3 regions of the Sphingomonas chlorellae genome follow, and region 3 is predicted to be linked to each of the others. Evidence: predicted binding sites of a transcription regulator. Region 3 holds the regulator's gene; each other region holds the start of a gene.
The links. The regulator LexA, encoded in region 3, represses DNA repair genes until DNA is damaged. The targets are predictions, from matches to a motif close to GTTCCNCNCTTGTTCT.
Positions count from the first base shown of each region.

Region 1: a site for LexA is predicted at 5,336-5,351, ahead of ACT3CF_RS07350 (putative DNA modification/repair radical SAM protein). Genes of this name have one in related genera too.
Region 2: a site for LexA is predicted at 5,237-5,252, ahead of uvrA (excinuclease ABC subunit UvrA). Genes of this name have one in related genera too.

Region 1 covers NZ_JBQXXM010000002.1:199,950-207,874, forward strand. Annotated here, with positions in the region: gene ACT3CF_RS07325 (LysR substrate-binding domain-containing protein) at 1-186, shown strand, start outside; gene pyrC (dihydroorotase) at 202-1,278, opposite strand; gene ACT3CF_RS07335 (M16 family metallopeptidase) at 1,406-2,848, opposite strand; gene ACT3CF_RS07340 (M16 family metallopeptidase) at 2,848-4,236, opposite strand; gene ACT3CF_RS07345 (ROK family protein) at 4,373-5,287, shown strand; gene ACT3CF_RS07350 (putative DNA modification/repair radical SAM protein) at 5,400-6,650, shown strand; gene ACT3CF_RS07355 (UdgX family uracil-DNA binding protein) at 6,653-7,925, shown strand, end outside.
Region 2 covers NZ_JBQXXM010000006.1:168,788-176,712, reverse strand. Annotated here, with positions in the region: gene ACT3CF_RS15880 (tyrosinase family protein) at 1-705, opposite strand, end outside; gene ACT3CF_RS15875 (tyrosinase family protein) at 702-1,334, opposite strand; gene ACT3CF_RS15870 (TonB-dependent receptor domain-containing protein) at 2,052-5,054, shown strand; gene uvrA (excinuclease ABC subunit UvrA) at 5,261-7,925, shown strand, end outside.
Region 3 covers NZ_JBQXXM010000003.1:10,178-18,102, reverse strand. Annotated here, with positions in the region: gene ACT3CF_RS08860 (GNAT family N-acetyltransferase) at 1-15, opposite strand, end outside; gene trpD (anthranilate phosphoribosyltransferase) at 135-1,130, shown strand; gene trpC (indole-3-glycerol phosphate synthase TrpC) at 1,127-1,897, shown strand; gene ACT3CF_RS08845 (PilZ domain-containing protein) at 2,000-2,956, shown strand; gene lexA (transcriptional repressor LexA) at 3,048-3,737, shown strand; gene ACT3CF_RS08835 (ComEC/Rec2 family competence protein) at 3,731-5,884, opposite strand; gene gltX (glutamate--tRNA ligase) at 5,964-7,391, shown strand; gene ACT3CF_RS08825 (citrate synthase) at 7,418-7,925, shown strand, end outside.

The DNA.
Region 1 (7,925 bases), on a different contig from region 3:
AATGCGGGGCTGGGCATCACCGTGCTGCCGCGCGCGATGGTGCCCGCCTATCTGACGCCGATCACCGACGATCCGGACCTGCCGCCGCTCTATGACACCGAGATCGCGCTGATCGAGGCCCCGGGCCTGTCGGCGACCGCACGGCGACTGGCGCAGCATATCGTCGCCGCGCTCGAACGCGGTTGAAGTCGGCGCGCGGCGTCAGTCGTCGACCACCCCGTCGAACGACCAGTCGAGCGTCGTCCCGGCGTGATAGGGGACGACCGGCGTCCCGCCCAGCGTCAGCGTCTGTGGCACCGCATGCGCGCGGCGGACCAGCCGGACGCGGCGCGAATTGACCGGCAGCCCGTAAAAGGCCGGGCCGTGCAGCGCGGCAAACCCCTCGAACCGGTCGAGCGCGCCTTCCTCGTCGAACACGGTGGCATAGGCTTCGAGCGCGACGGGCGCGTTGAAGATGCCCGCGCAGCCGCAGCCGCTTTCCTTCGCCGTCACCGCGTGCGGCGCCGAATCGGTGCCGAGGAAGAATTTGGCCGAACCCGAGGTCGCGGCGCGGCGCAGCGCCAGCCGGTGCGTCTCGCGCTTGGCGACGGGCAGGCAATAGAAATGCGGGCGGATGCCGCCGGCGAACATCGCGTTGCGGTTGATCTGAAGATGGTGCGGCGTGATCGTCGCGGCGACATTGGCGGGCGCGGCCTCGACAAAGGCGACCGCCTCGGCGGTGGTGATATGCTCGAACACCAGCTTGAGCGCCGGGAAGCGCTCGAGCGTCGGGATCAGCACGCGCGCGATGAACGCCGCCTCGCGGTCGAAAATGTCGATCGCGGGGTCGGTGACCTCGCCATGGACGAGCAACGGCATCCCGATCGCCTGCATCCGTTCGAGCACCGGCGCGATCCGCGCGATGTCGGTGACGCCGTGCTGCGAATTGGTGGTCGCGTTGGCGGGATAGAGCTTGCACGCCGTCACCACCCCTTCGGCAAAGCCGCGCGCGACGTCGTCGGCATCCGACTGGTCGGTCAGGTAAAGCGTCATCAGCGGCTCGAACCGCGTGTCGCCGGGCAGCGCGGCGCGGATGCGGTCGCGATAGGCGACGGCCTCAGCAGTGGTCCGCACCGGCGGCGCCAGGTTGGGCATCACGATGGCGCGGGCGAACTGGCGCGCGGTCCAGCCGGCGATGTCGGCGAGCATCGCGCCGTCGCGCAGATGGACGTGCCAGTCGTCGGGCTGGCGGATCAGGATCTGGTCGGGGCTGGTTGCGGCGGGGCTGGCTTCGGACATGGCGCCCTGATGCCCCAGCCGGGGCCGCCGCGACAAGCGCTAAAGGCGCGGGAAAAGCGGGCGCGACGTGCGGTGCGCCCGCCCTTCCCCGCCCGCCGGGCCGGGAAAGGACGGGGCAAACGCACCGTCAGGGCACGGTCGGGCGGACGACCGGCAGGTTGGCCAGCTCGGGCTGCGCCTTGAGCTGGGGTTCGACCGTCTTGAGGTCGCCGACGACGACCAGCGTCGCCTTGTCGAGCGGCAGGTTGGTCGCCACCGCCGCCTGCATCTGGGAGGGCGTCACCGCGAGCACGGCGGGGACATAGCGTTCGGTCCAGTCGGCGGGCAGGCCGAGCACGTCGCGCTGGGTGAGCGTCGACACCACCGCCGCCGCGGTCGAATTGCGGATCGCGAAGCTGCCCGCCATATAGGTGCGGATGCCGCGCGCCTCGTCCTCGCCCGGCGCCTCGGTCTGCATCCGGCGGACCTCCTTGAACACCTCGTGCAGCGCCGCGCCGGTGTCCTTGGTCGTCACATCGGCCTCGAACGCCCACAGCGCCTCGCCCGGGTTGAAGTCGATCCCCGACCCCGGCGAATAGGTATAGCCCTTGTCCTCGCGGATATTGGTGGTGATGCGCGAGCTGAACGCGCCGCCGAGCAGGTCGTTGGCGACGCGCATCGGAATGTCGCCCGCACTGCCGGCAACCGGCGCGTCATAGACGAGCCGCAGCGTCGTCTGCGGCGCGCCCGGTCGGTCGACCAGCACCAGCTTCGGCCCCGGCTGATGCGGCGCGTCGATCCGCGTTGGCGCCGGCCCCGCGGCCCATCCGCCGAACACGCGCGTCACCGCCGCCTTCACCGCCGCCGCGTCGAACCGGCCGGCGATGTAGAGGCTGGCGCGCTTCGCCCCGAACTGGTCGCGATAGAAGCTGCGCACCGCGTCGATCGAATAGCCCTGGAGCTGCGCCGGCGTCGGCACCACGCGGCCAAAGGGATGGTCGGGGCCATAGACGGTGCGAACCATCGCGATGTTCGCCAGCGTCCCCGGCTGCGACAGCGCGACCGACAGGTTGCGGCCCAGATTGGCCTTCACGCGGGCCAGCGCGTCGGCGGGCAGGTCCGCGCGCATCGCCACGTCGCCGATCAGCGCGATCGCGTCGGCGGCATGTTCGGACAGCACGTCCATGCGGACGCTGGTGCCGAGCAGCCCCGCCCCGACATCGAGGTCGCTGCCCATCGCCGCCGCCGCGGTCGCCAGATCGGCCGCCGACCGGCCGCCCGCACCCTCGCGCATCATCTCGGCGGTCAGCCGGGCGAGCCACGGCTGGGGCGCCATCGCGTCGCCCGCGCCGATGCGCAGCGACACCACCGTCTTGGGCGCGACGCCATAGGGGATCAGCGTCACCGTCATGCCGTTGGGCAGCGTGAAGCGTTCGGACGCGGGAAGCGTGAACGGCTTGGGATCGGCGATCGGCGGCGCGGGCGGGAACGCATCGGCCGCCGGCGCCTGGGCCTGACCTTGCGCAAACGCCGGCACCGCGGGGATCGCGGCGGTCGCCGCCAGCAGGATCGCGAACAGACCGGGCTTCATCACTTGCCTCCCTTCGGCGCGGCGCCCGGCTCGATGACATAGATCGAGCGATTGGTGCGCCGCAGATATTCCTGTGCGGTCTTCTGGATCAGTGCGGGCGTCACCTTGGCAAAGCCCTGTTCGATGCGGTTGACCGCCTCGGGATCGCGATCGAACAGCGCATGGACCGCCAGCAGGTCGATCAGCCCGATGCGCCCCGCCCCGTCGATCGTGCTGTAGAGCGACGAACGCAGCTTGGTCCGCGCGCGCTCCAGCTCGGCCGCGCTCACCGGATGCGTGCGCAGATCCTCGATCACCGCGTCGACCGTGCGCGTGATCGCCTCGGTGCTGTGCGACGGATCGTGGACGAAGCTGAAGCTCCACAGCATCGGCCCGCGATAGTTGAACATGTTGCCCAGGTCGGCATTGATCCCGCCGCTCACCTCGCCGGCGATGCCGGTTTCCTGCACCAGCTTGCGATAAAGGCGGCTGTCGTTGCCCTGGACGAGGATCTGGTCGATCAGTCCCATCGCATACCATTCGGGCGTCCCGCGTTCGGGGACGTGATAGCCCGCGGCATAGCCGGGCTTGGGCGCCAGCGCGTCGACGCGGCTCTTGAACTTTTCGGCGGTCTGGCGCGGCTCGGCAATGTCGGGCAGCGCGACCGGCTGCGCCGCCGGGATGGCGGTGAAATATTTCTCCACCATCGCGCGCGTCGCGGCATAATCAATGTCGCCCGCGATCACGAGCACGGCGTTGTTCGGGCGATAGAACTGGCGCGAGAAGCTCTGGGCGTCGGCAACGGTCGCCGACTCGATCTCCTTCAGGTCGCCATAGAAATTGTGGCTGTTGTACCAGTTGGTGTTGGCGAGCATCGGCAGGTCGATCCACGGCCAGGTGCTGTACGGCTGGTTGAGCACGTTGACCTTGACCTCGTTGCCGACGACGCCCTGCTGGTTCTTCAGCACGACATCGTCGATCACCGGGTTCGCCATCCGGTCGGCCTCGAGCCACAGCATCCGCTCGAGCGCGCCCGACGGCACGATCTCGTAATAGTTGGTATAGTCGAACCGGGTCGACCCGTTGTTGAACCCGCCGGCATTGGTGATCGTGGTGTCGAACACGCCCTTGGGCGCGTGCTTCGACCCCTGGAACATCAGATGTTCGAACAGATGCGCAAAGCCGGTGCGGTCGCGCGGCTCCACCCGAAAGCCGATGCCGTAATAGACGCCCACCGTCACCGTCGGCGCGACATTGTCCTTGCTCAGCACGACGCGCAGCCCGTTGGGCAGCGTGAAATATTGCAGATCGACCTTGAGCTGCTGCGTCGCCGCGCGCGGAGCCTGCGCGGACGCCGGGGTGGAGAGCGCAGTCGCGGCAAGCGCGAGCGCAAGGCTCCATGGCTTCATTCGGGGTGCCCTCCCTGGGGGTGAATCACTGTGTGTTACGCTATCAGTACGCCTGGGCGGGGGGAAGGGGGCTTGGTCGCCGGTATTCGGGGGGGCGCGGTTGCGGATTTTCGCCGCGCGGCCCATGCTTGCGCGCATGATCGGTATCGCGCCCTCCGGTCCTGCCCCCCGCCCCGCACGCCTCGCCGGGGTCGAACTCGGCGGGACCAAGTGCATCGTCACGCTTGCCGCCGCCGACGGCTCGCGGATCGAGCAGGTGCGTGTCCCGACCACCACGCCGGCGGAAACGCTCGCCGCGATCGAGGCGGTGCTCGACCGATGGTGGGCCGCGGCGCGTTTCGGGGCGCTCGGCGTCGCGAGTTTCGGACCGATCGCGCTCGACCCGGCGGCGCCCGATTACGGCCATCTGCTCGCGACGCCCAAGCCCGGCTGGGCGGGGGCCGATGTCGGCGCGCGCTTGTCACGGCGCTTTCCCGTGCCCGCCGCGGTCGATACCGACGTCAACGCCGCCGCGCTGGCGGAGATGCGCTGGGGCAGCGGGCGGGGGCTGGCCGATTTTGCGTACATCACGGTCGGAACCGGCATCGGCGTCGGGCTGATCGTCGACGGCCGCCCGCCGCGCGGGATCGGCCATTGCGAACTGGGGCATCTGCGCGTGCCCCGCCGTGCCGACGACGATTTCGGGTCGGCGTGCCGTTTCCACCCCGATTGCGTCGAGGGGCTCGCTTCGGGCACCGCGATCGGTGCCGCGCTCGGCGGCCGGGCGATCGACACGGTGGCGCCCGACGATCCCGTCTGGCGACGCGTCGTCGACGCCCTTGCCTGTCTTTGCCATGCGCTGCGGGCGACCGGCGGTCCGCGCCGCATTGCGCTGGGCGGCGGCGTCATCCTTCGCCAGCCGCACCTGATCGCGCGGATCGACACCGCCTTGCGGGCCAGCCTCAACGGCTACCTCACCCTTCCCGCGCACGACTATCTCGTCCCCGCCGCGCTCGGCGACCAGGCCGGTCCGCTCGGCGCGATCGCATTGGCGCTGGACGCCGCTACCTGACACGCGCGACACGGCCGCCGACATGGCCGCGGGGTCAGGGTTGACGCGCGAACAAATGGCGAACATAACCGCTCGGGATCCCCGTTGAGCACCGGATTCCCAGGGCATTGGCATGGCGCAGTTAGACACGGCCGAAAAACTCTCGATCCTCGCCGATGCGGCCAAATATGACGCATCATGCGCCTCGTCGGGCGCGCGGCGACGCACGTCGCGCGGGGGCAAGGGGGTGGGATCGACGCTCGAGGGCGGCGGTATCTGCCACGCCTATGCCCCCGATGGGCGCTGCATCAGCCTGCTCAAGATTCTGCTGACGAACAGCTGCATCTTCGATTGCCATTATTGCATCAACCGCAAGTCTTCGAACGTCCGCCGCGCGCGGTTCACCGCCGCCGAGGTGGTTGACCTCACGCTCGATTTCTATCGCCGCAACTATATCGAGGGGCTGTTTCTCTCGTCGGGGATCATCCGGTCGCCCGACTATACGATGGAACAGATCGTCGAGGTGGCGCGCAGCCTGCGCGAGGACCATGACTTTCGCGGCTATATCCACCTCAAGACGATTCCCGACGCCGATCCCGCGCTGATCGCGCAGGCGGGACGCCATGCCGATCGCGTCTCGATCAACGTCGAGCTGCCGACGACGCGCGGGCTCGAGCGACTGGCACCCGAAAAGTCGGCGCCCCGGATCGAGGGGGCGATGGGCTTCATGCGCGGCGCGATCGAGGACGGCACCGACGCCCGGCGCCGCTATCGCTCGGCACCGCGCTTCGCGCCGGCGGGCCAGTCGACGCAGATGATCGTCGGCGCCGACGCCGCGACCGATCGCGACATCGTCGCGCGCGCCGCCGCGCTCTATTCGCGCTTCGATCTCCGCCGCGTCTATTATTCGGCGTTCAGCCCGATCCCGGCGGCGAGCGCCGTACTGCCGCTCCAGCGCCCGCCGTTGCTGCGCGAACATCGGCTCTACCAGTCCGACTGGATGGTGCGCTTCTATGCCTATAGTGCGGCGGAGGTGAGCGCCGCGGCCGATCCCGTGACCGGAATGCTCCCGCTCGACATCGACCCCAAGCTCGCCTGGGCGCTGCGGTTTCGCGATCAGTTTCCCGTCGACGTCAACCGCGCCCCGCGCGAGCGGCTGTTGCGCGTGCCCGGGCTCGGCCCGCGCGCGGTCGATGCGATCATCGCCGCCCGGCGCTGGCGGACGCTCCGGCTCGACGATGTCGCGCGGCTCACCGTTTCGGTGAAGAAGCTGCGGCCGTTCCTCGTCACCGCCGACTGGCGCCCCGTCGCGCTTGCCGATGCCGCCGACCTGCGCGCGATGCTGACGCCGCGCCCGCGCCAGCTCGAGCTGTTCGCCGCCTGACGATGCGCGTCGTCCGGCTTGCGGCCGAGGATGATTTCGACGGATGGCGCGGCGCCGCCCGCGCGCTGGTCGCCGGCGGCGTACCCGCGCAGGACGTGCTGTGGCAGGTCGGCGACGCGCCCGTCGACCTGTTCGGCGGCGACGCGACGCCGGCCGATGCGGTCGCGGCGCGTGACGGGGCGTCTTCGTTCACCGTCCCGCGCGACTTCCTCGCGCTTGCCGCGCGCGCGATCCTGCATCGCACGCCCGAACGATTTGCGCTGCTCCACGCCCTGTTGAGCCGCGTCGCGGCGCGGCCGGCGCTGCTGCGCGATCGGGCCGACCCGGCGGTGGCGCGGATCGTTGCGCTCGCCCAGGCGGTGTCGCGCGACATCCACAAGATGCGTGCCTTTGTCCGCTTTCGCGAGGTCGAGGACGCGGGCGCGCGTCGCTACGTCGCCTGGTTCGAGCCCGAGCACCACATCCTGCGCGCCAATGCCGCCTTCTTCGTCGATCGTTTCGCCAACATGCGCTGGTCGATCCTGACGCCGCGGGGGACGCTCCACTGGGACGGCGCGCGCCTGGCCGAAGGGCCGCCCGCCGAACGCGGCGATGCGCCGGGCGACGACCCGGTCGAGGCGGTATGGAAGACCTATTATGCCGCGATCTTCAACCCCGCCCGGCTGATGCCGCGCGCGATGCTGAAGGAGATGCCGCGCAAATACTGGCACAACCTGCCCGAAACCGCGCTGATCCCGTCGTTGATCGCGGGTGCCCGCGCGCGCGAACGCGCGATGCTCACGGCGCCGCCGTCCGCCCCCGCCCCGGCAGGCGCCGCGCGACCCGCCAGCCTGGCGCTGCTCGCGCGCGAGGCCGGATCATGCCGGCGCTGCCCGCTCTGGCAACCGGCGACGCAGACGGTATTCGGCGAAGGGCCGGCCGACGCTGAAATCATGGTCGTCGGCGAACAGCCCGGCGATCAGGAGGATCTGGCCGGCCGTCCCTTTGTCGGCCCCGCGGGTGAATTGTTCGACCGTGCGCTCGTCGAGGCCGGGATCGACCGCGCCCGGCTTTATGTCACCAATGCAGTCAAGCATTTCAAGTTCGAACCGCGCGGGCGCCGGCGCCTGCACGCGCGGCCGTCGAGCGGCGAGGTCGAGGCGTGCCGCTGGTGGCTCGACCAGGAACGCGCGCTGCTTCGCCCCCGGCTCGTCATCGCCATGGGAACGACGGCCGCGCGCGCGCTTACCGGCCGGCAAGTCGCCGTCGCCGCCGAGCGCGGGCGTCCGCACGCAC
Region 2 (7,925 bases), on a different contig from region 3:
GGTCACGCCGCTGCTCGGCTCGATCACCAGCGTCCCGGCGCCGCCGCCCAGCGCCGCGATCGCCGCCCGCGCGTCGAAGTTGAGCGTGTCGGGCATCGCGCCGTCATGCCCGGCATGGTCGTGCGGCGCGGTGGCGTTGAAGAAGTTGATGACGCCCAGCAGGCGCCGCGTGCCCGCCTTGTTCTGCAGATAGACCTTGTAGAGCACGCCCGGCAGCGTGTCATATTGCAGCCCGTCGATCACCAGCCGCGGCGCGGCGCCGTTCGGCGCGGCACTGGCGGTGAGCAGCGCCTTGTTCTGCGCCGGCGTGATCTGGAGCGGGACCAGCGTCGTCCCGCGCTTCAGCGTCGTCGTCCCCGCCCGCGCGAACACGCGCGGCGCCGTCACCTGCGTCTTCAGCCGGGCCTGCGTGCGCTGCGCGGCCGCCTCGGCGCCGGTCGGGCAGCCGCCGCCCGCGGCATAGCGATAGCCGAGCTGCTGCGTCGTCAGCATGTCGCCCACCACGCGCGTCACCAGCGCGCCCGTCCCGTCGATGAACGAGAATTGCTGCGTCAGCATCGCCGGGTCCTGCGGCAACCGCGCCGCCTGGTCGACCGCCAGCCAGCATTCGTACAGCCGGTCGATATTGGTGTGGTGGGCATAGAAGATCGGGTCGTTCCCCGCGGTGGGAACATAGCCCATATAGCCGCTGGGACAGCTCTTCACGCCGACCGCGCAATGCACCGCGCCGTGCGGCGTGCTTCCAGCGCATTGTCGAAGCGCAGATAGTCGGTCTCGATCATCGCGCCGCTCGTCGACGTCACCGCGGGGTCGAGCTTGGCCTTGCCCGCGTTGAGCTCCGCCTGGCGGTTGCCGACGTACAGCGGGTTGGGCACCTGCTTGCCCGCAGCGTCGAGATAGGTGGGCGCACGATAGACGTCGGGGATCGCCCCGTCGGTCTCATAGTCCCAGAAGGGCAGCCGCAGCTTCGGGTCGCCCGACGCCGCCTGCAGCACCTGCTCGAAATAATAGAGGCACATGCGGTGCCAGGTCAGGAACTGGTCGGTGCCGTGCTGGCACGTGCACCATGTCGCCTTCTCGTCGTCGGTCGTCGCGCCCTGCACCGTCAGCCCGCTCATCCCCGGATAGTTGAGCGCCAGCGGGTTCGAGCACGGCTTGCCGATATAGCTGTGGATGTTCGCCCAATAGGTCAGGCTGCGCTTGAACTCGGCGCTGCCGCGCGGCGCGGTGTTCCATGCGATCATCTGGGCGATGCCGTTGCGCAGGCTGGTCACCTCGCTCGCGGTCAGCGCCGTCACCGACTTGCGCTCGGGCAGCGTGTCGGCGGCGGGCATCGGCCGCCACGCGCTGCCCAGCGCCGCATGCGCCGCGGCTTCCAGCTCGGCGCGCGCGGCGGCAAAGGCGCGGTCGATCGCGGCGTCGTGCGCCGCCTCGTCGATCCGTCAGGCCGGACCGGCGCCGGGCAAGGCGCCGGCGGGCACAAGGGTCGCGGGCACAAGGGTCGCGGGAACGAAGGCGGCGGGAACAAGGGCCGCGGGAACCGTGGCGGGAACGGGCATCGTTCCGGACGCCCCGGCGGCGGGGCCATGGGCACCCGCCGGCGAGGCGGTCGCCAGCGCAGCGAACGCGCCGACGCCGAACAACAGGCGTTTGAGCATCGAATCCTCCCTGAACAGCAACGCGCGAACCGAGGGGGCGCCGACGGTCGCTGCCGTCGCGTCAGGAATTGCGACGCAGTTTACCACGACCGGGGCGACGATGCACCGCCACGCCGCATCCGAAACGAACCCGTCCCCACCCGCGCGCGCCGACCTGCTCCGAAACCGACCGAAACCCCGCCGCTGCGACGGCGGCGCCCCGGGAAAATACGGAATGTTGCTCGAATGCCACAAACTACGACCGGATTGTTTCCGACAACGCTTACCCTGTTTACACTTCATTACAAGAACGCCATTCACAGCAACAATCAAAGCTCTTCACGGGCTGCGGGGAGAAGCAGGCGGGATACCGGCCGATCGCGGGCGCGGACCGCCTCAGGGAGTCAAAAATAGATGAAGCTTGTTCAAACGACGGCGGCCTCGCTGCGCTACGGCATTTCGCTCGCCGCGCTGCTCAGCGCATTCGCCGCGCCGGCCCATGCGCAGACCGCGCCGGCGTCGGCCACCGAGGATACCGCCAAGCAGCAGCCGGCGGACGCCCAGTCGGGTCAGACCCCCGGCAGCGAAATCGTCGTCACCGGTACGCTGTTCCACAATTCGAACGCCACCTCGATGTCGCCGCTGACCGTGCTGTCGGCCGAAACGCTCGAGCGTTCGAACATCACCACGGTCAACGACGCGATCCGCTCGGTCTCGGCTGACAGCGCCGGCTCGATCTCGACGGGCTTCCGCAACGGCTTCTCGGCGGGCGGCGCGGCGGTTTCGCTCCGCGGTATCGGCGTGTCGTCGACGGTCGTGCTGATCGACGGCCTGCGCTCGGCCAATTTCCCGCTGAACGACGACGGGCATAACGCCTATGTCGACCTCAACTCGATCCCGTTCAGCATCGTCGACAATGTCCAGGTGCTCAAGGACGGCGCCTCGTCGACCTACGGCGCCGATGCGATCGGCGGCGTGGTCAACCTGATCACCAAGAAGCAGTTCAAGGGCCTTGAGGGCTCCGCGCAGGGCGGCACCACCGAAAAGGGTGACGGTTCGCGCTACCGGGCGACGCTCACCGCCGGCTTCGGCGACTATCAGGCGCAGGGGTGGAACTTCTACCTCAACGGCGAATATACCTATGACGGGTACATCACCAACAACTCGCGCGGTTATCCGTTCAACACGCTCGATCTTACGCCGAGCGGGCTGACCGATCGCAACCGCAACGACGACTCGCTCACCACCCCCAACCCGCAGGCCGTCGTCACGCGCGTGACGCAGACCGATCTCAACAATCCGCTCGCGGGCATGGTCGGCACGCCGCTGACCACCCAGTATCAGTTGCTCAACCCGAATAGCTGCCCCTACGGCACCTTCACGGTGACCAGCGGCTTGGCCCAGGGCACGGGTTGCAAGCACAACCTGCCCGACGAATACAGCATCATCCAGCCGAAGCAGCAGCGCTATTCGGCCACCGGCCGCCTCAGCGTGCGCCTGAGCGACAATATCGAGGCCTATGCCACCGGCAGCTTCTCGCGCTCGGAAGTGAGCATCAAGGGAACGCCGTCGGGCATCCGCCAGACGCAGCCCTTCGGCGGCTCGCCGGCCACGGCGTCGAGCAGCCCGGGCATCGTGCTGCCGGTCTATGTCTGTGCGGCCGGCACCAACTGCGCGACCGCCGCCGATCGGCGCCTCAACCCGAACAACCCCTATGCCCAGGCCTATGCGGCAACGCCGGACCAGGGCGCGGCCCGCATCTATTATCTGTTCGGCGACATCCCGGCCGGCAGCGACCGTTACGTCAACGTCTATCGGACGACTGCGGGTGTGTCGGGCACCTTCGGCGACGGCTTCGGCTTCCGCGTCGACGGCGTCTATGCACGCGACGATTTCAGCGTGACCCAGCATGGCTTCATCAACATCCAGGGCCTGCTGCGCGCGGTCAGCACGGGTGCGTACAACTTCGTCAATCCGGAGCAGAACAGCGCGGCCGTCCGCAACCAGATCTCGCCGGACGTGACCACGCCGTCCTATTCGACGACGGCGACGCTCGACGCCTCGATCACCAAGGCGCTGATGCAGCTCCCGGGCGGCGACCTCAACCTCGCAGTCGGCGGCCAGGTACGCCGCGAGACGCTGCTCAACCGCAACCAGAACGCGAACCTCGCTTACTATAGCCTGACCACCTCGTCGGCGACCGGCCGCCATACCGTGGCCGCCGCCTTCTTCGAACTCGATGCGCCGATCGTCCAGCAGCTCAACCTGAACGTGTCGGGCCGCTACGACCATTATTCGGAAGGCTATAACCACTTCTCGCCCAAGCTGGCGCTGATGTTCACGCCGATCCCGCAGGTCGCGCTGCGCGGCACCTATTCGGAAGGATTCCGGGCGCCGACCTTCGCCGAAAGCAACCCGGCGAGCAGCTATGCCGGCTTCTCCCCCTTCAACCCGCCCAGCAGCTTCGTCGCGGCGCACCCCGGCAACGCGGCCTATACCACCAGCTACAATATCGGCAGCGGTGCGACGGGTAATCCCAATGTGGCGCCGGAAACGTCGCGCAGCCTCACGCTGGGGGCGATCTTCAAGCCGACCAACTGGTTCAGCCTGACGGTCGACTATTACAACATCAAGAAGTCGAAGCTGATCGTCAGCGGGCCGCTGCGCGCCCAGGCGATTGCCGCCTATTACGCACAGACCAACGCAACGGCGGGCTGCGCCGCGCTCGCCGCCGTGGGTCCGGGCTATTCGTGCAACGTCGTCGACGCGCCCGACCCCAGCAACCCCAACGCGCTGCCGCGCCTGCTCGTGTTCAACGTGCCGTTCGTCAACGCCAACTATCAGGTCAGCTCGGGCATCGACGTCCAGGCGACCGCGCGGATCCCGATCAGCGAGGGCGTGCGCTTCACCAGCCGGCTCGAAGTGACCGATGTCTTCCGGCTCGATCTGGTCACGCCGGCGGGCGTCGTTCAGAAGTACGCCGGTACGCTCGGGCCGTACGAACTGTCGTCGGGCGGCGGTACGCCGCGCATCCGCGGCAACTGGCAGAACACGCTCGAATACGGTCCCTACACGCTGACCGCGACCGCCTATTATGTCGGCCGGATCAAGCAGGTGGCGGCCGACGAGATCACGCCGGTCAACGGGGTGATCGACCTGTCGTGCAAGAACTCGCTGGCGCCGGGGCAGACCGGGCCGAACCAGTGCTATGTTCGCCCGTTCCTGTATTTCGACCTCAATGCCAGCGTCGAAGTGAACAAGCAGTTCCGCTTCTTCGTCAACGTCCAGAACCTGTTCAACGTGCGCGCGCCGCTCGCTGCGGGCGCCTATACCAGCAACCCGAACTATCTCAGCAGCTGGCACTATACCGGCCTCGTCGGCCGCAACTTCGCTGCCGGCGCCAAGTTCAACTTCTGACGTTCGATCGAACGACCTTGTCGGGGGCGGCCTTCGGGCCGCCCTTTTTTTGCCTGTCGCAGCGGCGATCGTCGGGCGCGTGACCGTCCGCGCGTGTTGCTCAGCGACCGGACACCGCCCGCCCCCGCAGACAGGTGGCACATGCCGCCCCCGCTCCCTATCTGGGCTCTGGCATCCTCGTCAGAACAAAGCTAGAACCTTCCTCCATGGCACTCACCACCATTTCGGTCCGCGGCGCGCGCGAGCATAATCTCAAGGGCGTCGACATCGACATTCCCCGCGACACGCTGACGGTGATCACCGGGCTGTCGGGCTCGGGCAAGTCGAGCCTCGCCTTCGACACCATCTATGCCGAGGGGCAGCGCCGCTATGTCGAGTCGCTCTCGGCCTATGCGCGCCAGTTCCTCGAGCTGATGCAGAAGCCCAATGTCGAGCATATCGAGGGCCTCAGCCCCGCCATCTCGATCGAGCAGAAGACCACCAGCCGCAACCCGCGCTCGACGGTGGCGACGGTCACCGAGATCTACGATTACATGCGCCTGCTGTGGGCGCGCGTCGGCGTCCCCTACTCCCCCGCCACCGGCCTGCCGATCAGCGCGCAGACCGTCAGCCAGATGGTCGACCGCGTGCTGGCGCTGCCCGAGGGCACCCGGCTGCTGCTGCTCGCGCCGGTGGTGCGCGGGCGCAAGGGCGAGTATCGCAAGGAACTCGCCGAGTGGCAGAAGGCCGGCTTCAGCCGCGTCCGCATCGACGGCGAGATGTATCTGATCGAGGAAGCTCCGGCGCTCGACAAGAAGTTCAAGCACGACATCGAAGTGGTGGTCGACCGCCTGGTGGTGCGCGACGATATCGGCACGCGGCTGGCCGAAAGCTTCGAGACCGCGCTCAAGCTGGCCGAGGGGCTGGCCTATGTCGACCTGGTCGATACCACGGTCGAGGCGGTGCAGGGATCGTCGGTGCGCGAGCTGCCCCAGCCGTTCCAGGCCGAGGGCGCCGATGCCGACGCGCCCAAGAAGAAGATGAAGGGCACCGGCCTGCCGCCGAACCGCATCGTCTTTTCGGAAAAGTTCGCCTGCCCGGTCTCGGGCTTCACCATCCCCGAGATCGAGCCCCGCCTCTTCTCGTTCAACGCCCCCCAGGGCGCCTGCCCTGCGTGCGACGGCCTCGGCGAAAAGCTCGAATTCGCCGAGGATCTCGTCGTCCCCAACCACGACCTGTCGATCAAGAAGGGCGCGATCGTCCCCTGGGCGAAATCCAACCCGCCCTCGCCCTATTACATGCAGGTGCTGGGCAGCCTCGCCCGCGAGTTCGGCTTCAGCCTCGATACGCCGTGGAAGGACCTGCCCGGCGAGGTCAAGCTCATCATCCTCCACGGCACCGGCGGCAAGCCGGTCACCCTCACCTTCGTTGACGGCCGCAAGAGCTACGACGTCAGGAAGCCGTTCGAGGGCGTGATCGGCAACCTCAACCGCCGCATGCTGCAGACCGAAAGCGCCTGGATGCGCGAGGAACTGGGCAAGTACCAGGCCAGCCACCCCTGCGAGGTCTGCGGCGGCGCCCGCCTCAAGCCCGAGGCGCTGGCGGTGAAGGTGGCGGGGCAGGACATTGCCTATGCCACCCGCCTCTCGGTGGTCGACGCGCTCGGCTTCTTCCAGTCGCTGCCTGAGACCTTCACCCCCCAGCAGCGTGAGATCGCCCGCGCGATCCTCAAGGAAATCGACGAGCGGCTCGGCTTCCTCAACAATGTCGGGCTCGATTACCTCAACCTCGATCGCACCTCGGGCACGCTGTCGGGCGGCGAGAGCCAGCGCATCCGCCTCGCCAGCCAGATCGGCAGCGGGCTGTCGGGCGTGCTCTACGTGCTCGACGAGCCCTCGATCGGCCTGCACCAGCGCGACAACGACATGCTGCTCGCCACCCTGAAACGCCTCCGCGACCTCGGCAACACCGTGCTCGTCGTCGAGCATGACGAGGATGCGATCCGCACCGCCGATTATGTGATCGACATGGGGCCGGGCGCCGGCGTCCATGGCGGCCAGGTGGTGGCACAAGGCACGCTCGCCGAGGTGCTCGCCACCAAAGGCAGCATCACCGCCGATTACCTCAACGGCACCCGCGAGGTGCCGCTGCCCGCCAAGCGCCGCAAGGGCAACGGCAAGAAGATCACGGTGCACAACGCCACCGCCAACAACCTCAAGGGCGTGACGGCCAGCATCCCGCTCGGCACCTTCACCTGCATCACCGGCGTCTCCGGCTCGGGCAAGTCCAGCTTCACGCTCGACACGCTCTATGCCGCGGCCGCGAGGGCGCTCAACGGCGCGCGCGTGCTCGCCGGCAAGCACGACAGGATCACGGGCCTCGAGAACTGCGACAAGGTGATCGACATCGACCAGTCGCCGATCGGCCGTACCCCGCGCTCGAACCCGGCGACCTATACCGGCGCCTTCACCAACATCCGCGACTGGTTCGCCGGCCTCCCCGAGGCGCAGGCGCGCGGCTACAAGCCCGGCCGGTTCAGCTTCAACGTCAAGGGCGGCCGGTGCGAGGCGTGCCAGGGCGACGGCGTGCTCAAGATCGAGATGCACTTCCTCCCCGACGTCTACGTCACCTGCGACGTGTGCCAAGGCGCGCGCTACAATCGCGAGACGCTGGAGGTGAAGTTCAAGGGCAAGTCGATCGCCGACGTGCTCGACATGACGGTGGAAGACGCGGTCGAGTTCTTCAAGGCCGTGCCGCCGATCCGCGACAAGATGGCGATGCTCGCCGAAGTGGGCCTCGGCTATGTCAAGGTCGGCCAGCAGGCGACGACGCTGTCGGGCGGCGAGGCGCAGCGGGTGAAGCTCGCCAAGGAACTGGCGCGCCGCGCCACCG
Region 3 (7,925 bases):
TGCCATTCCCACCATCTCCCGCATCCAGGCCGGACCGCGCCGGCATCGTCAAAACGCATCGCCCTCCCGCCCCCGATCGCCGCGCCGGCACGGAAGGGCTCGACTTGTCGGCGGCGGAACGGAATAGAGGCGCGGTGACCACCTATTCGTTCCTTCCCGATCCCGCCAGCCCGCTCGCGCGCGAAACCGCGGCGCAGGCCTTTGCCGACATGCTCGACGGCAAGGTCGACGAGGCGGCGATCATCGCCTTTCTGATCGCGCTGTCCGAGCGCGGCGAGACGAGCATCGAAATCGCCGAGGCGGCGCGCGCGATGCGCGAGCGGCTGATCCCGATCACCGCGCCCGCCGGGGCGATCGACGTGTGCGGCACCGGCGGCGACGGGCACCACACGCTCAACGTCTCGACCGCGGTGAGCCTGGTCGTCGCGGCGTGCGGCGTCCCGGTGGCGAAGCACGGCAACCGCGCCGCATCGTCCAAGGCGGGTGCGGCGGACACGCTGGAGGCGCTGGGCCTCGACCTCGACCGCGCGGCGGCGCGCGCCGAGGAGAGCCTGAACCGGCTGGGCATCGCCTTTCTGTTCGCCCAGCACCACCATCCGGCACTGGCGCGGCTGGGGCCGATCCGCCGCAAGATCGCACGCCGCACGATCTTCAACCTGATGGGGCCGCTCGCCAACCCGGCGCACGTCACGCGCCAGCTGATCGGGATCGCGCGACCCGACTATGCGCCGATCTATGCCGAGGCGCTCGCGCAGCTCGGCACCGAATGCGCGGCGGTGATTTCGGGCGAGGAAGGGCTCGACGAGCTTTCGACCGAGGGGGTGAGCATCGCGGTCAATGTCGGCACCGCGACGCTGCCCGGCCGGATCGTTCCCGAGGATGCCGGATTGCCGCGCCATCCGCTCGCCGCGATCCGCGGCGGCGACCCCGCGTACAACGCACTCGCGCTGCGCCGGCTGTTGCAGGGCGAGCATGGCGCGTATCGCGACGCGGTGCTGCTCAACGCCGCCGCCGCGCTGATGATCGGCGGCGCGGCCGACACGCTGACCGACGGCGCCGCGCGCGCCGCCGAGGCGATCGACAAGGGCCTTGCCAACCGGCTGCTCGACTGCTGGATCGATTTCGTATGACGACGATGCTCGACACCATTCTGGAGACCAAGCGCCGCGAGGTCGCCGAACGCCGGCGCGCGCCGCGCGAATACCCCGCCCCCACCGCGCCGCGCGGGTTCAAGGCCGCGCTCGACGCCAGGGTGGCGGCGGGCGGGTTCGGGCTGATCGCCGAGATCAAGAAGGCGAGCCCGTCCAAGGGGCTGATCCGCGCCGATTTCGATCCGCCCGCGCATGCCCGCGCCTATGCCGAGGGCGGTGCGGCGTGCCTGTCGGTGCTGACCGACCATGATTATTTCCAGGGACATGAGGACTATCTGATCGCCGCCCGCGCGGCCTGCCCGCTGCCGGTGCTGCGCAAGGACTTCATGGTCGATCCCTGGCAGGTGGGCGAGGCGCGCGCGATGGGGGCCGACGCGATCCTGATCATCGTCGCCGCGCTCGACGACGGGCAGATGGCGGAGATCGAGGCCGCGGCGATCGAGGCGGGCATGGACGCGCTGATCGAAGTGCACGATGCAGCCGAGCTCGAGCGGGCATTGCGGCTCAAGTCGCGCCTGATCGGGGTGAACAACCGCAATCTCAAGGACTTCAGCGTCGATCTTCGTCGCACCTATGAACTGGTTCGGCTCGCGCCGGCGGGATGCACCTTTGTCGCCGAGAGCGGGCTGACATCGCGTGCCGACCTCGACGCGATGGCGGCGCATGACGTGCGTTGCTTCCTGATCGGCGAGGCATTGATGCGCCAGCCCGACGTCGCGGCGGCCACGCGGGCGCTGATCGGCTGAGGCGCCTGCGCGGTGCGGTAGGGAATCCACAACCATCCGTCTTAACCGCGCCTTCAGCAACGCGGTCCAGAGTCCGGCACGGGCGCTGGGATTAGACCAAGAATGTACCAGTTACTGGGATCGGCAACGCTGTTTTCGCTGCTGCCCGACATCCATTCCTCGACCGACCTCCCCGATCCGGCGGCGTGCGATTTCGAATCGGCGGCGATCGAACTGGCCGAGGACGAGCATGGCTGTGCGGTGCTGTGTCTGGGCGCGCACGCCGCGACGCTGAGCCTGCCCGCCGCCGAGGCGCTGGCCGCCGCGCCCGAGGCGACGCTGCGGCTGGCGACCGGCGAACGCATCGCCGGACGGATCGAACCCGGCGACAACGCGCGCGCGCTGTTCCGTTATGCCGAGCCGATCGACGTGGTGGGCGTGCTCGCGCGGACGCTTGCCGCGCTTCCCGCCGACCGCCGGCGGATGCCGCGCGTCGCGATCTGGCACAAGGCGACGCTCCGGTGCGGCGACGACACCGATTTCGTGCTGGTGCGCAACATCTCGCAGCGCGGCGTGGGCATCGAGACGAGCCGCCCGCTGGCCGAGGCCGACAATGTGCAACTGCTGCTCGACGCGCTGACGCCGCTGAGCGGCACGGTGCGGTGGGTGAACGGCCGCCATGCCGGGCTGGCGCTCGACGACGAGATCGGCTGGCAGACGCTGATGCCGTGGCTCCGCGCGCTGCCGAAGCACAGCCAGCCGGCCGCGCCGGTCGACGGCGCCGAGGCAGGGGCGATCATGCCCGACCTGCGCGCGATCCGCATCGACCTGCCCGTCCGGCTGCGGCGCGGCGTGCAGTGGTGGAACGCGCGCGCACGATCGCTGACGCGCAACCTGGTCGAGCTCGAGACGCGCGCCGGCTGTGCGCCGGGCACGAACCTGTGGGTGTCGTTGCCGGGCATCGGCGGCGGCCCCGCCAATGTGATCGACGCAGCCCCCGACCGGCTGCTCTGCGCGTTCCGCCTGCCGCTTCCCGAACGCGCGATGGGGCTGGCGCGGGGGCATCTGAGCCACGACTGACCCGAGACGACGCGCGAACACGCGGCATCGCTTGACAGCGCACGGGAACATTGCGTAAACGTTCCTCGTCTGTTCTGGACGGAGGACCTGGATGCTCACGCGCAAGCAGCACGAGCTCATCTGCTTCATTGCCGATCGACTGGCCGAGACCGGGGTTTCGCCCTCGTTCGAGGAGATGAAGGATGCGCTCGACCTCAAGTCGAAGTCGGGGGTGCACCGGCTGATCAGCGCGCTGGAAGAGCGGCAGTTCATCCGGCGCCTGCCCAACCGCGCCCGCGCGCTGGAAGTGCTGCGGATGCCCGAGCGTCCCGAGGCACGGAAGGGCCATGGCAGCGCCCGCGCCGCCGCGGCGTCTCCTGCGCCTGCGCCCGCCGCACCCGAGCCGCCGCGCGCCGCCAACGACGTCATCGAGATCCCGCTGCACGGGCGGATCGCGGCGGGTACGCCGATCGAGGCGCTCGAAGGCTCGTCGATGCTGCCGGTTCCCGCGGCGCTGCTGGGCGCGGGCGATCATTATGCACTCGAGGTATCGGGTGACTCGATGGTCGAAGCGGGGATTCTCGACGGCGATTATGCGCTGATCCGTCGTACCGAAGTCGCGCGCGACGGCGAGATCGTGGTGGCGCTGATCGACGACAGCGAGGCGACGCTCAAATATTTCCGTCACGAGGGCGCGATGATCCGGCTCGACCCGGCGAACCGTGCCTATGACGCGCAGCGCTATCGCCCCGATCAGGTGCGCGTTCAGGGCCGGCTGGCCGGGCTGCTCCGCCGCTACTGAGGCTGGGGCGCCCCCGGCCGCCGGTGTGCGCGGGCCTGGGGCGCGACTTCGGCCGGAAGCACACGCAGCGGGCGTTCCCACGGATGCCCGGCGCCGGTGCGGACGGTGGCAAGGCGTGCCGGAAAGCGGATCGCCACCCCGCCCGTCCGCGCCAGCAGCGGGCGATCGAGCCGAAGCCAGCGCGGCACGCATCCGCGCGGCAGGGCGCGGTCGCTGACGACGAGGTCCGCCGCGGCGCAGAGCGGCAGCAGCTGCTCCCGCGCGATCGGATAGGGGCTTCGCGTCGCGACCACGCGCCAGCGCCCGTCCGGACGAACGATATCGACGACGCACAGATCGGGGCTGCACCGCGCCTCCGGCAACGGATCGAACGCATCGAGTGCGTCGAAGGGCGGTGGGCTGCCCGCGCTTTCGCCGAGCATCGTGCGGACATAATCGCCCGCACGCTCCCGCAGCAGCCGCACCGAACCATCGGCGGCACGCAGGGCGACGTGGCGGCCGTCGCCGGTGACGATGAGGTCGGGCGGCGGCGTGGCGACGGCCCAGAGCGCTCCGGCAAGGATCGGCGCCGCGCCCAGCAGGCGCAATCGTGTCCGCCACAGCGCGAGCCACAACCCGCCCGCGACGATCAGCGCGAATGCCCCGCCCGGCATGGCGGGAAGGCTGGCGTTGGCGCCGGGCGCTGCGGCGACGAGATGCGCGAGCCCGAGCAGCAGGCCAAGCGCCCTGCCCGCCACCCACCAAAGCGGCGCCCCCAGCCCGGCCAGATCGAGGAGCAGCGCCAGCGCCTCGACGGGCATGATGACGAAGGTGGTCAGCGGGATCGCGACAAGGTTGGCGACCGATCCGTAGAGCCCGCTGCGATGGAAATGGAACAGCGCGATCGGCGTCAGCGCCAGTTCGACGACGATGCCGGTGACGAGCAGCCCGGCGAGCGCACGCCCCCAGCCGGCAAGCCGCCCCTCGTCGCGTGCGGCGAACCAGCGTTCGATGCGGGGCGATTCGTGGAGCGCGACGATCGCGGCGACGGCCGCAAAGCTGAGCTGGAAGCTGGCGCCGACCAGCGAGGCGGGTGCGACGAGCAGCACCACCACCGCGCCGGCCGCAACCAGGCGCAGCGTCATCGCCTCACGCCCCAGCACAAGCGCCAGCAACACGAGCAACGCCGCGACGCACGACCGCAGCGTGGGCACCTGCGCGCCGGTGAGCCAGGTATAGCCGATCGCGGCGGCGGCACCGGCAAGCGCCGCGACCAGCGGCAGGCGGACGCGCAGCGCAAGGCCGGGCACGAGCACGAGCAGGCGGAGCGCGATCGTCATCGCCGCGGCGGTGACCGCGCTGACATGAAGGCCGCTCACCGAAAGCAGATGCGCGAGCCCCGAACGGCGCATCGCCTCGGCATCTTCGGCGGCGATCGCCCCTTCATCGCCGGTCGCCAGCGCCGCGGCGATCCCCCCGGCGCTGCCGGGCAGCCGGTCGAGAATGTGCGCGGTGAGCGCGGCGCGCAACCCCGGCCCCTGCGCGGGGGACGCGACGACGAGCACCGGCGGATCGAGCGCCCGCCCGACCGCCCCCAGTCCGTCGAACCAGGCCGCGCGCGCAAAGTCATAGGCACCGGGCACCGCCGGCCCCGGCGGCGGCATCAGCCGCGCGCGCAGGGCGATACGGCTCCCCGCGACGATGCCCGCCCCCATATCGGCAGCCGCGACATTGACGCGCACGCGCGGCGGCAGGTCGCCCCGCCCGACCGGCGCGAGCGTCAGGCGGACGAGATCGCGGGCGACGAGCGACTCGACGCGTTCGACCCGCGCCTCGAACCGCACGATCGCGGGGCGGGCGAGCACCGGGGCGGCGACCCATTCGGCGCGCGTCCAGGCGAGCAGGCATCCGGCGGCGGCGAGCAGCGCGCCGACTCCGACCAGCCGCGACAGGCGTCCCCCGCGCGGAAGGAGTGCCGCCGCCAGCGCTAGCGCCGCCATCGCCGCGAGAAATCCGCACCACCGCGCAGAATCGGGCAGGACGAACCAGGCGAGCACGCCCGCGCCGAGCACGACGGGTATCCACAGAACGATCTGGTCGCGCTCGCCGTCGAGCCAATGCTCGACGCGCGCCGCCGCCCGCTGGCAAACGTCGCGGACCCTCCCCATTTGTAGGGACGGGAACCCCGTGCTAGGGGCCTCGGCGGCTGATCTGGCCATCGAATAACCAGTCTGGGAGCATGCGCGGTTGAGCGCAACATCTGAAAGCGGCGCCCGGCGCGTCGTCACCCGTTTCGCACCTTCGCCGACGGGTTTCCTCCACATCGGCGGTGCGCGCACCGCGTTGTTCAACCTGCTTTACGCACGCCATCATGGCGGCAGCTTCGTGCTGCGCATCGAGGATACCGACCGCGTCCGATCGACGCAGCCGGCGATCGACGCCATCCTGGACGGGATGAAGTGGCTGGGCCTCGAATGGGACGGCGAGCCCGTCTATCAGTTCGCGCGCGCCGCTCGCCATGCCGAAGTCGCGCACGAACTGCTCGCGCGCGGGCACGCCTACAAGTGCTTCGCGACGCCCGAGGAGCTCGAGGCGATGCGCGAGGAGCAGAAGGCGAAGAAGCTGCCGCTGCGCTATGACGGCCGCTGGCGCGACCGCGATCCGTCCGAGGCGCCCGCCGGCGCGCCGTTCGTGATCCGGCTGAAGGCGCCGCGCGAGGGCGCCGTGACGATCGTCGACGAGGTCCAGGGGCCGGTGACGGTCAACAACGCCGAACTCGACGATTTCGTGCTGCTGCGTTCGGACGGGACGCCGACCTATATGCTCGCGGTCGTCGTCGACGATCACGACATGGGCGTGACGCACGTCATCCGCGGCGACGACCATCTGAACAACGCCTTCCGCCAGCTCGCGCTGATCCGTGCGATGGGCTGGCCCGAGCCCGTCTATGCGCACATCCCGCTGATCCACGGTGCGGACGGCGCCAAGCTGTCGAAGCGGCACGGCGCGCTGGGCGTCGATGCGTATCGCGATTCGCTGGGGATCCTGCCCGAAGCGCTGTCGAACTATCTGCTGCGACTCGGCTGGGGCTATGGCGACCACGAGATCATCAGCCGCGAGCAGGCGATCGAATGGTTCGAGCTGTCGGGCGTCGGAAAATCACCATCGCGGTTCGATTTGAAGAAGCTGGAGAACCTGAACGGTCATTACATCCGCGAGGCCGACGACGCGCGGCTCGCGGCGCTGATCGCGCCGCGGCTGCCGGTCACGCTCGACGACTCGCAGCGCGATCTTCTGCGCCGCAGCATGGGTGTATTGAAGCCGCGTGCCGCGAATCTCGTGGAACTCGCCGAGGGCGCGATGTTTCTGTTTCGCACTCGCCCACTGGGATTGGACGAAGATGCCCAGGCTCTGCTAGGGCCGGAGGCACGCACGCTCCTGACCCGTGTTCATACGGCGCTTGACGCGCTCGTAAGCTGGGATACGGAGGCGATTGAAGCAGCGGTACGCACCGTTGCCGAGGATGCGGGTGTCAAGCTCGGGGCCGCAGCGCAACCTTTGCGGGCGGCGTTAACCGGACGGCGCACTTCGCCCGGTATCTTCGACGTCCTTGCGCTGCTGGGACGGGACGAGAGCCTGGCCCGCATCGCTGACCAGATGACCAAGCCCGACTGAACCCGGGCAAGATAGGGACAATGAGTATGAGCGACACCGCAAAATTGCAGGTAGCGGGCAAGGACGGCGACTATCCGGTCCTGACCGGCAGCGTCGGCCCCAGCGTCGTCGACATCCGCAAGCTCTACGCCCAGACGGGCATGTTCACCTACGACCCCGGCTTCACCTCGACCGCTTCGTGCGAGTCGGGCCTGACCTATATCGATGGTGACGAGGGCGTGCTGCTCCACCGCGGCTATCCGATCGGGCAGCTGGCCGAGCATTCGAGCTTCATGGAAGTTTCGTACCTGCTGCTCAACGGCGAGCTGCCGAGCCAGGACGAGCTGAAGAAGTTCACCCACACGATCAGCCGCCACACGATGCTGCACGAGCAGCTCGCGACCTTCTATCGCGGTTTCCGCCGCGACGCGCACCCGATGGCGGTGATGTGCGGCGTCGTCGGCGCGCTTTCGGCCTTCTATCACGACTCGACCGACATCACCGATCCGCACCAGCGGATGGTCGCCAGCCACCGACTGATCGCAAAGATGCCGA